Regions from separate parts of the Clostridioides sp. LIBA-7678 genome, predicted to be linked through region 2. Evidence: riboswitches for the same ligand, from Rfam matches in the RefSeq annotation. Region 2 holds a riboswitch; each other region holds the start of a gene.
What was found. Region 2 has a riboswitch for cyclic di-GMP ahead of ACTG46_RS10545 (SH3 domain-containing protein). Riboswitches for the same ligand answer to the same signal wherever they lie in the genome.

Region 1 (4,303 bases), 1.1 Mb from region 2:
ATCAGAAACATCAAATCTAGGTGTAGCCATAAAAGTATCCATAGTATAAGCTTTATCAAAAGTTATGATTGGTCCTCTATTTGTTCCTTCAGCTGCATTATAACTTGGGAATGTCCAGTGTGTTGTAAAGTCTCCATCAACTACATTAAATTTGTTAAATGGATTTTTATCACTATATTCTTTTGTATCATATCCAGCTGGATAAGTAACATCTATTATATGATTAGTTGGTATTCCAAATCCAGCATCAGATTTAGGAGTATTAATCAATCTATAGTTAGGTGTTGTTGGTGCATCTACACTTTCAGTTGTGCCTAGATATATCTTAGACATTCCACTAGTACCTAAGTGATTAGTAGCTGTCATTCTAACTTCATACGTTGTATTATCTTTAAGCCCTTCTATTTTTGAACTTGTTCCACGAATAAGCTTATCATTGTATTTTATCCAAGAACCATTAGAACCTTTTTCTCTGTAATATAAGTCAAAATCTTTAGCTTGTTTATGATTTTTCCAACTTACATCAAGAGCTTTAAATCTTCCTTTAATGCTTATGCCTTCTGGTGGCTCTGGTCTTGTATCTGGAACAACTTGAAACTCTATTATACTGTCTGGGCTAAATTGTATAGGCTTGTAGTTTGAGTCCACATTTTCTGGTACTCCATCTAAATTGCTTGGTGAAGCTTCTTTATATCCACTAGACCAATCGCCATTTAAAGACTGTATGCTAACTCTATATAGACCATACGCATCTATATCTCTAACCTCTATAGAATTTTTGCTAGTTTGTAATTTTTTAGTTGATAATACTTTTCCTTTACTATCAATTGTGTCTAATATAAGTTCATATGCAGACACATTAACTTCATTGTTCCAATAAAAAGATACCTTTTCATTTCCAACAGCAGTACTAGTTGCTATTCTGTTAATTTTAGGTATATTCATATCTGGCTTTGGTATTTCTTTATAAACATTATTTAAAAATTCAACTTTAGATATTTCTGCAAGATTTCTATCATTGGCTGTTGTAGCTGTTATTTTTATAGTTATCTTTTTCACTGCTACTTGTTTTCCAAGATTTATCACTATATCGCTATTTTGAACATCTGCATATGTTTCTAAAGCTGACCTACTATATGTAGATGTTGTAGAGTTATCATCTTTACTAATATTATTATCTTCTTTTGGTGTATCTTTGTCTAAATCAGATTTATCTGTTGATGAACTTTCTTTATCATTACTTTCCTTATTATTGTTTTCTTGTTCATTTGTATTAGAATTTGATTCTTCTTTATCATTCTTTTCTTCTTGAGTATTATCCAAGTTATTATCAGGTTGTTCTGTATTTTCTTCTTTATTATTTACTTCTTCTTGTTGTTCCTCTTTTAAAGTTTTTACATACTCTTTGTTTTCATAAGGAATCTCTTGAACATTACCATCTTTATCTGTAATCTCAACTATTCCTTTTGCTGGAGCACTCCCTTCAGGAGCTTTAATATTTATAACTTCCATATCAAGAGCTTCTGATAAAGCTATATCCATTACTGCTGGTTTTTCTTCTGATATCTTATCCTCTTTATTTGCTGGAGATATTGTAACTCCACTACTTTCTCCACTAAATAAATCTTCTACAGTACCTTGAATATCTGTATCAGTATTTTTTTCTAATATTACTTTGCTTGTATCTACTATAGGATTGGTAGGTACTATACTTTCTAGACTATTTGCATTTTCATTTTGTCCTAGATTTTTATGCACATAGTCTAGGTCAGCAATATCTACCTTTCCATCTCTATTTAAATCATATTCTTTTTTATTTGAATCTATATTTTCTAGAACTTCATTATAATCATTTTTATCTACTTTGCCGTCTCCATTTACATCACCCATTAAGAATAGTTCATAGTTTAAAGGTTTATTTTTATTATCTACACTTGCTCTATTACTTAATAAAACCCTTTGAGAATAATTTGATATATCAATATCTTTAACTTCTTTACTCTTAAATCCACTTCCAGAGACTTCTACCTTGTATTTTCCAACAGGTAAATTGCTGAACATAATATTATAATATGATATATTTTCATCTTTATCTTTTACTTCACTTCTATTGGCAGATAATTTTTTGATAGTATAGTCTATAGTATCTGTTCCTATATTTATACTTCCTAAATTTTTACCTCCAAGTTTTATTATCCCACTATTATTATTACCATCTTTTAATTGTAGCTGTATATCAGTTATACTTTCTGATTCATTATTTTTGATTGGAAGTGAAAAATTTAAATCCACTTCTAGATTCCCCTTTAGCTTTTCTGTAACTGATTTTTCAACTGCCCTTAGTTTTCCCTCTAATATAGGCTCTGCAAAAACATTCAATGGTGCACTACACATAGATACTGCTAGTACACAAGATATTGCCTTTTTCATGAAATAACAATCCTCCCTCAATAAATCTTTAATTTTCCATGAATTTAAATGCTATAGTTTCAGACAATAAAAAAAGACACTCAAAGAGAATCTTTATTATGAATAAAAAGAATTTGCTCTTTTTAGCAACTGGCTGATATGGCTTTATAAGCTTTAATCCCTATAGTTTTGCGTCATTAGATTTCCCTAATTTTGCCATTTAATTTTCAATGCTTTTATACCCATTTTATACTATATTTAAACTTTTTAATACAAATTTTTTATGTTAAAATCCAAAAAAAGAATATTTATATTATTATGTTAATATAAATATTCTTTCTCATTATAAATACATTACTTATACGTTATTTTCTAATTATTATCTTATTACATATTTCCAGCACTTATATATTATTCTTATCAAAATATCTAAATCTTGGTAAATACTTATTCTTTATATCTTCCATAAAACTCATGTGTTGCATATATAGTCTTATCACCTGTCATAGTTAATCCAAATCCCATTATCTCATATCCCTTATGCAACATATTTGTACCTTCCTCAGGATTGGTCTTCCACTCATTAAAAATAAAGTTTCCTATATCATCTGCATCCCTATTTGTATATACAGGCTTATCTGGTATTTTATACTTAATTATATTTTCCCCTTGAACAGAAATGTATCCAGGCTTAATCTCACTCCAATCTAAGTATTTCAAAAAAGTAGAATACGAATTTTTACCATTTATAGTATGAGATAAAGTCTTTTTATTTGCCATTAAATTAGACCAGTCATTTGCTAAACCTTCTAATCTACTTGCTACAGATAACTCTCTTACTCCATTTTCTTTTCTGTATTGTTTTGTAAGAGCATATATTTTTCCCTTTATTCTGTCCTTAAACACCTTATCATTTGGATTATAGTATAATCCTTGTTGATTTGGTGAGGCTTGATTTATACATTGCTTGATGACATTCTGATTTATTCCTCCTAGTACAGTTAATTTATCTGCACCACTTAAAATACTCTTATTGCTACCATTTTCAACTAAAACCACAGGTGCATTTTTTGCTATTGTAGAAGCTACCAATGCATCAGTTAGTTGCATACCTTTACTTAAATAAAATTCTTTACTGTCTTTATAAAATTCTTGTATAACTCTTTTATTTGTGTCAAATCTATCTGTACCACCCAATCTAACAGAATTTGTACTCTTAACCAGTTCATCACTTATTATCTCGCTAGAACCAAGTGCATAACTCTTTAATCCTGTTGTATCAAATCCTACACTGCTTCCATCTGTAAGTATTATAGGTACTCCATCTCTTGCTGCTACTGGTGATGCACTTATTGCATCTGCTTCTCCTGTGATTCCATTAGCTATAATTACTTTATCGATTGGTTTAATTTCTTTGATTTTCTCAGCTATCTTTACACTTGTATCAAATCTATTTTCGCCAAATATTCTCTCTACAACCTTATTTTTAGATATCAATTGATTTTCTATACCTTTACTGATAGTTGATTCTGAACCTATTATATATACATTCTTTGCTTTATTTAATCTTTCCATTGTAGTATTTGGGATTTGATTTTGTTTTGTCATTAAAATAGGCGCGTTTAATGCTCCTGCTAAACCACTTGCGCTCAAGCCATCTGACAAGCTATTATCCGAATTGATTAGTATTGCTGTATTATAGTTTTGTTTGTCTGCTATTTTTGCTGCTGTCTCATATCTGTCAATTCCTTTTATTTGTTCAACTGATGTGAGTGCATTTACTCTAGGAGTATTTACCATTACTAAAAATAGTGTAAGTCCTATAGCAAATATCTTTCTACTATTCTTCATATTTTTTTACCCCCAATATTAGTTTTTATAATTTTGTTATATT
Region 2 (4,303 bases):
TAATTTTTTCTAGTATAGAATTAAAAAGATGCTTAGTTTGTTTTGTTTGAGGCAAATCAATACGAATATCACTCTTGCCAGCACCCATATAAGTGATAAATTCAGGTGATTTAATAGTATTTAAAAAATTAGTTGGTACAGTCATAATAAAAATACAAATCGTATATACAAAACAAAGCAATCCATAGACTGTAATTTTTTTAAACACTTCGTTTAATCCTAAAAGTATGTTAGTATTTGTTATTTTATTTTTGTGTATTTGAAAACTGAATCCATATTTTACAGAGTTAGTAGAACGGTTACCTCTTAATGCATTAATTACTGATATTTTTTTGAATTTTTTAAGTATAACTTTACAAAAGAATACAACACTTAAAAATACAAGAACTGAACCTATAAATGGAACGAGAATACTAAAAATGGTTTTGTCTATGGCTCCCATATAAATGTAAATATTTTTTGTAAAAAGAGGGCCTATAAATAATGAGAGTATGTAACCAAGAAAACTTGCAAAAGATGCAATTAACAAGTATTTTATTAAATATAAGTTTTGGATGTTACCATTTTTAATACCAATGGCCTTCATAACACCAATTTCTCGATAATCTTCTTCAATCGTTGTAATTAAAGTAAATCGTAAACATAAAATAGAAATTGTAATAAGAAGAATACTAATTAAGATGATAATAGTAATTACAATCCCATCAGACAAAGAATTTAGTAATTTGTAAATAGAATAAGTCACTGATGTACCTGTTTGAGGGAGCTTAGTTGATTGATATAACGTTTCAAACTCACTAATTTTATTTATATCATCTAATATAAATTCAATTAAATATTCGCTTTCTCCTATATTAGATTTTAACGTGTTCCAATCATTGTCACTGATTAAAAAACGCTTTGAAGTAACAAGTGAAGGGTTCATTTGTGAGTCACGTATAAAATCTTTTATTGTAAATTCCATAAAGAAATTACCATTAATAATTTTTATAGTATCTCCAATTTTCAAATTGGATTGTTTCATATAATATACAGGGACACCTATTTCTCCATCTTTTATTTGCATTATTTGATTGTCCATATCTAATAAAAAATCAAATTTATCGTTTTGTTTTGTAAAACTATTTTCTAGTACACTATTAGCTTGATTTTCTACTTTATTTCCTAGAAAAATATTAGCTCCATTTATATTTAGAAGTTCAGAAGTTTGCTGTTTTTTTATATATGGAGTTTTAGATGAGAACTTATCAATTTCTTTTTGTTGTAATTTCCCAGAATACATTTGGACATAATGTGGTGTATGAGATTTTTGAAACAAGGAAGTCATTGAATTAGTTAGCTCTATAATGATATTTATTGAACTAGATACTAGCATTGATGCAAGTAAAATAAAAATAAATAGAGTAATTGTTACTACTTTATTTCGTGTTAAATCTTTTAATAATATTCTTTTTAGCATAAATAATCCTCATTTCTTAAAAATTTTGTATTAAATATTTTAGAATTTTTTTAGTAGCTATATAAACATAAATATCAAACTGACCGTCGGTCTATAATGATAATATTATAATATCATTAGTTTGTCAAGTCATTTAAAAAGTAAAATATATACATCTTATGATAAAGTGCGTAGAGAGGATTTAGCATAGATAGAGTAGTAAAAATTTTAAAAAGAGAATAATTAATACAAATTATTTTTAGGTTTTTATTAATCATTAATTTTTTATATTAATTAAGGATGTAAAAAATTATCGATTATTTTTATATATTAATATTTATTGAAAAAGATTTGTTAAAAGTAGTGATATCATATATAAATTACTATTTTTTAGATGAATTATGAAGAAGAATAATTAAATTAATAAATATAAAGATATTTTTTGGTTATTATTAATTAAAAATTTAATTTATATTTAATTAATATAAAATTTGATGTAATATTATTTTTAAATTGTTTAAATTATGTTATTATTCAGATATAGGCAATATTAGATAAATCTAATGACGCAAAGCTATAGGGACTAAAATCTTTATATAATAAAGGTCATGTCAGCCAGTTGCCAAAAAGATAATAATTCTTTTTGTTGAAAGTATTTTTTAAAGTTATATATTTTTAATAACTTAATATTTGGCAAGAGGAGGGCTTAAGATGATATCTGAATTAATGTTGAAAAGTTTTGGCGAATCTAGCATCAATTTTAAGACTAAAATTAAATTAAATTTAAGAGAAAGACCAGACATAAATAGTATGAAGTTGAAAAGTATACCAGAAGGTAAAATTGTTAAGTTAAAATGTGTCGATGGAATATGGGCAGAGGTTGAAAGTAATTATGACAAAGGTTGGTTACTTTATAAATATTTAGAAAAATTAAGTAATGCTAAAAGCAATAGTAATGGTATAGTAAAAAATAGAAAAAAGAATTATGTAGGAAATATAAGAACGAATGGCTTAAGTCTAGAACTTAGAAATGATAGAACATTAGACTCTAGAATTATAACTACAATTCCTGATGGTTTTAAAGTTGAAGTATGTTATAGTGTTGGCAAATGGGCAAGGGTTAATATTGATAGAAATGGAAAAAAATATTCTGGATATGTATATAGTCAATATATAGAAGAATGTTTAAGTTTATCATAATTGGATACTAGTAAGCTTTAAATATACTAATAAATTTCAGAAAAAGAATCCTATTCATAGGATTCTTTTTCTTTTGTAAAAAAACTTATTATAATATTAAATATAATAAATTAACTAGGTCATTTTAATTGTAAATCGAAGATTTAATTGAAAATAGATTTAACTTATGATTTGTATTTTAGGTGCCATAAATTGATATTGATTTAGAAAATTTTAATAAAAAAGAAAGTTGATAGGATAAAAATAATATTAAAGATAAGAAAAGATATAAGAAATTTGAAAAATTTTGTAATTTTTAGTTTTATATATATTATAATAAACTAGATATAAGATTTTTATGAGGGGGAAAATATGAAAAAAAAGAAAACATTGATTGGAATAGCTATATCTTTTTTGCTTATAATTAGCACTATAAATCCATTGCAAGTTGAGGCTGAAGCTATTATTGATTCTAGTGTATACATTTCTTCAGCACAAGAAAATTATAAATCTAATAATACTAGATTTAAAACTATTAAATCTAAAAGTAAGCATAAACGTAGTAAATCTAGAAAAAGTAGAGTTAATTTGAAGAAAAGAACTATAAGAACTAAAAATTATGGACATAGAAATTTAGATAAACATAAAAGTCAAAGCATAGGAAGATATAATATTCTTTCAAAATTGATACTTTCAGTAATAGTTGTATTTATTGTTATAGCTTTAATTGGGATAATATTTATTAGAAGAAAGAAGAAGAAATTTTATTAAATACAAGAATAAAAATTACATAGTTGTATTATATGATTTTATTGTATTATATACAATATTGCTTTTCATCTTATTTTAAGTTTTTTTATGAATAACTATTTTATAGTTTAGTTGGAATTATATTGTTATGATTTTGTTCTTCATTAGATAGTAATTTAAAGAATAGCGTTTTGCTAATTATTGATGTTTATTTTATAGCATGATATAATTTAAGCAGAATGATATTCTGTTTAAAAGGAGATACAAAAATGGCACGAAAACGAATATTAAATGGTGGTAAACGAGATGAACTTATTGGGAATGCACTTAATTTGTTTTTAGAATATGGGTATGAAAATACTTCTATAAGAATGATTTTAGATAGTGTTGGTGGTGAAGTTGGTATGTTTTATCACTATTTTAAATCAAAAGATGAAATATTCAATGAAGTTATAAAATTATTTCTAGCTCAGTATGAAAAAAGTTTTTCTGATGTTTTGTATGATGATTGTATACCAAATAATCTTAAAATTGATGTGGTATTTGAGTTATTACAAAAAACTCTTTTAAAGTATAAGACATTTAAATTAGGTAAATTTCATTGGAGTATGCAAATTGCACTCAATCAATTAACTTTAAAAAGTTTAGTTCCTCATATAGCAAAATATATAAACTATATGCGTGATAAAGGTGAGATTGGGAGTTGTGCAATTGAAACGGATTTAGAGCTTGCAAATGCTGTTCTTTATTCATCATTTGCAATATTACATCAAGACTCACTAACTGAATTAACAGAGAAAGAATTAGAGCAAAAAAAACAGATTATCAAAGGAATTATTCACAGGATTTTGGATATAAAAAGAAATACATAATCTTATTTTACTATTTTTTAGGAAAAATATATTTTGAAATTTATAAAAACATATTGACATTTTT
Region 3 (4,303 bases), 1.8 Mb from region 2:
GGATATGTTGCTGCATTTCTAAGCTTTTGCTTAATTCTATGTTCACTTGAGTAAAATGAAGCCATACTTTTTAGTACTTCATCTAATTTACCTGTGGCCTCACCTGTAGCTACCATAGCTCCAAGTAATTTTGGAAACTTTGATTTTGATGAAAGCATTGAATCTGCAATAGTAGAACCTATTTTTATTTCTGCCACTATACGATTAATTTCTTCTCTCAAGGTAACATTAGTTGACCTTCTGGCTAATGTTTCTAGGCCTGAGATACTATTTATACCCGAAGATACTATAATAGCAAACTGTCTACAAAAGTGGCTTATCTGGTCAGCTCCTAAGTCTTTTTTTCTCTTTCTACTAAAGACACTTATATTTTTACTTTTACTTTCTTTAATTTCGAGAACTCTAAGATTTCTTTTTCTAAGTAGATTTCTAGCTTCATTAAAATCATTAGCTTCAATCACATCAGTTTGCTTTTTTCCATCCTCTTTTATCACTGTATACTTAAAACTTTTCATAATATCATCCTTTAATCAGTCATCAAAATTATTCTAATCATTTCTTCTACTGTTGTCTTTCCATTTAAAACCTTTTTAACTATATCCTCTTTTAGACTAATCATACCTTGTTGTCTAGCTACCTTTAAAATTTCTCTTTGATTGGCAGATGAATCTATTAACTCTTTTATTTCTGGTGTTATTTCAAGCATTTCAAATATACCTAGACGCCCCTTATATCCCGTATTATTGCATCTTTCACATCCTTCTCCTTTATAAATAGTTACTGATTCATTTATATCAATACCAAGAGCCTTTTTTTCTCCAATATCTGCTTCATATGAAACCCTACAATGCTCACAAATTTTTCTTGTAAGTCTTTGAGATATTACCCCTAAAACGGATGAGGTTATCAAAAAACTTTCTACATCCATATCTAAAAGACGAGAAATTGCTCCAACTGCTGTATTTGCATGTAATGTGCTTAAAACTAAATGTCCTGTAAGAGAAGCTCTTATTGCTATTTCCGCAGTTTCAGTATCCCTTATCTCCCCAACCATTATTATATCTGGGTCTTGACGCATAAAAGCTCTAAGTCCACTGGCAAAGGTAAGACCTGCTTTTTCATTTATTTGAGATTGATTTACGCCAGGTAATTCATACTCTATAGGGTCTTCTATAGTTAGGAGGTTCCTATTTTCTGTATTTAATTGATTTAACATTGAATATAATGTAGTTGTCTTTCCACTTCCAGTAGGACCAACTACCAATATAAGCCCATAAGGAGTGTTTATCAACTCGTCATATATCTTAGAGCCATGTTCATCTATTCCTAGTACTTCTTTACTAACCATAAAATTACTCTTATCAAGAACCCTCATGGCTATCTTTTCATCCCTATTAGTTGGCATTGTAGAAACCCTAAAATCTATAGGTTTGTTATCTACTTTTAAATAAATTCTGCCATCTTGTGGGATTCTCTTTTCAGATATATTTATATCTGACATTATTTTGATACGACTTACTACTGCTTTGTATGGCGCTGAGTTCATTCTCATATATTCCCTTAGCATACCATCTATTCTAAATCTAACACGCATGTAATTTTCGCTTTGTTCTATATGTATATCACTTGCTTCCATTCTCACAGCATTTTCTAGTATGTTGTTTACTAATCTTACTATTGGAGCTGCGTTTACATCTTCTTCAAGTATTACTGTTTCTCTTACTCCACCAGTTCTATTCTTGTTGTACTCAGTCATTGCCTTATTTATTTCTGAATGAGCATAAGCATGACCTATTGCTTTGTTTATATCTTCTGCACTCGATATAAATATTTCTACATCTTTCCCTGACATACGTCTTACATCTTGAACTGCTTCTCTATCTTGTGGGTCTGACATGGCTAGACATATCTTGTCTCCATCGATTTTGAATGGAAATATCGTATATCTTTTACATATATTTTCTGGAACCATTTTTGTAGCTAATGTGTCTATTTCTGTTCCTTCTAAAAATACACTTTCTATATCCAAAAGTTCTTTTAATACACTTATTAATAAGTTACTATCTATAAGACCTTCTTGTACTAGAAATTCTCCTAGTCTTTTCCCACTGTTTTTTTGCTCTGATAATGCCCATTTAAGCTGGTCTTCTGTTATGTATCCTTTTTCAACCAGTTTGTCTCCTATTCTAACTTTTTTAGCCACAGATTTCACTCCTTTACTATCTCAATTATATCATCATTTGTGATTGGATATTAAAGAAAATAGTATAAAAAGACAGGAAGATTTTTCTTCCTGTCTTTTAAATTCTATTAATTTGAAACTAGTATATTTTCCTACTTAATTATAAATTTGTATTATCAATAAGAACTAGATATATTGGAATATTTTTCACACCAGCTTTTTCTGCAGCATTTAACGCTGTTGTAAGTTTTGAATCTGTAAATATTTTATCTTCACCTATGTCACTTATTAATTTGTCCATTTGTGCTTTTGTTAATGTAACATCATCTATTTTTAGTGCCAATTTATTTCCAGTTACAGTAAGCTCATAACTACCTCCTATATCTGCTTTAGTTGGTATAGATTCCATATATGATCCAAATACATCTAATTTACTTGCATTTACAGGTAGTTTATTCTCATCTGAATAATAAGACAATGCTGCACTCTTAACTGAACTATAATCAGACTCAACACTTGCTACCTTAGCCTTATTTATATTACTAAATAAAGCTGGAACTGCTACTACTGCTAATATACCTATAATTGCAATTACTACCAATAATTCCACCAAAGTGAAACCTTTTTTATTCTTTCTTAACTTCATTTTTATTCCCCCTCAATTTTTTTAATTAATACTTACTTATAATATACCTGGTTAAAATCTAAGTAAAGTTATTTACACGTACTAACCAGATTTATTTCTAGCATATAACCATCTTAAAACAAAAAATGCTATGAAAATAAAAGTATCCATAAATAAATACAATTCCATAGCCGGTTGCACCACTAACTCCATATGTCCCAAGGTGCCCAAATCACAGAACATATATCAGCGTTTCTATTTTTATTAAATTCAGGGTAATGCATAATTATATATACATATCCACTTATATTATATAATAGTTACCAAATTTTATCAACTAAGTTTATATTATTTATATATACCAATTTTTTACATATTGAAACACAATTTCTAGAAATATTTAGACTATACAAAAAAAGAAACATCTCCCTACAATTATCATATATCGTAAGGAGATATTTATAAATTATCATTTAGTTTTATCATCGTCATTTCCATCCTTTGCTAATATTTATTTGAAAGCTAGAAGCTATTACAATATAGTATTTTATTAAAATCATCTATTATAAACATTCTATCTCTTTTAATTATGATTCAGCCACAATCACTATATAAACGAAATTCTTCATTTACAGATATGCTTATTGTGCAAAATTACTTTCTTTACAGTAACTTTATATAATCCAGAACCCTCTCACAAACATTAAAGATATAGAATAGATACTATTTTCAATTCTTATAAATAAACTTTCAATAGATTTTTTTATTCCTTATAGATTGTGACTGAATCATTTAATTATTAAGGGTTCATCTTCTGACCTTCCCATTGGAAACACCTCTTTCTTTATTTATATTTACATAATACTACATAATCTAAAATTTTTCAATACTTTTTCTAAATATTTTTTATATTCATAATATTCATAATTTTATTTACTTTTTACACTTATTTTTACTTAAATACACTGAAGTTTTAAACTATAATCCTTTTCTAAAATTACATATACACATCTAAAATATTCCTATAAATTAAAATAACAAAAAAGAGTTGTCCAAAAGTTTTATATCCTTTTAAACAACTCTTATAAATCTAATAAATTAGAATAATTTACTTACTGATTCGTTAGAGAATATCATTCTTATAGCATCACCAAATAAAGGAGCTACAGTTTTTATCTTTATCTTATCAATTCTTTTCTCTTCAGGAAGTTGTATAGTATCAAGAACTATTAACTCACTTATCTCTGAATTAGAAATTCTTTCAATAGCTGGTCCTGATAATACACCATGAGTACAACAAGCATAAACATCTTTTGCACCAAATTCTTTAAGTGCATTTGCCGCATTAACTATTGTTCCTGCTGTATCTATCATGTCATCTAATAGTATAACATTTTTACCTTTAACGTCACCTATTAAGTTCATAACTTCACATACATTAGCTTTTGGTCTTCTCTTATCTATTATAGCTATTGGTACTTCTCCATTTAAAGTAT

Region 1: another riboswitch for cyclic di-GMP. It lies ahead of ACTG46_RS15450 (M60 family metallopeptidase); the one in region 2 lies ahead of ACTG46_RS10545 (SH3 domain-containing protein).
Region 3: another riboswitch for cyclic di-GMP. It lies ahead of ACTG46_RS18565 (type II secretion system protein); the one in region 2 lies ahead of ACTG46_RS10545 (SH3 domain-containing protein).

The regions. Positions count from the first base shown of each region.
Region 1 covers NZ_CP196987.1:3,310,312-3,314,614, forward strand. Annotated here, with positions in the region: gene ACTG46_RS15450 (M60 family metallopeptidase) at 1-2,430, opposite strand, end outside; cyclic di-GMP riboswitch class I at 2,552-2,637, opposite strand; gene ACTG46_RS15455 (cell wall-binding repeat-containing protein) at 2,857-4,260, opposite strand.
Region 2 covers NZ_CP196987.1:2,182,371-2,186,673, reverse strand. Annotated here, with positions in the region: gene ACTG46_RS10550 (ABC transporter permease) at 1-1,459, opposite strand, end outside; cyclic di-GMP riboswitch class I at 1,972-2,065, shown strand; gene ACTG46_RS10545 (SH3 domain-containing protein) at 2,150-2,638, shown strand; gene ACTG46_RS10540 (hypothetical protein) at 2,990-3,388, shown strand; gene ACTG46_RS10535 (TetR/AcrR family transcriptional regulator) at 3,637-4,239, shown strand.
Region 3 covers NZ_CP196987.1:4,020,294-4,024,596, forward strand. Annotated here, with positions in the region: gene ACTG46_RS18555 (type II secretion system F family protein) at 1-515, opposite strand, end outside; gene ACTG46_RS18560 (GspE/PulE family protein) at 527-2,203, opposite strand; gene ACTG46_RS18565 (type II secretion system protein) at 2,343-2,828, opposite strand; cyclic di-GMP riboswitch class II at 2,988-3,073, opposite strand; gene ACTG46_RS18570 (ribose-phosphate diphosphokinase) at 3,906-4,303, opposite strand, start outside.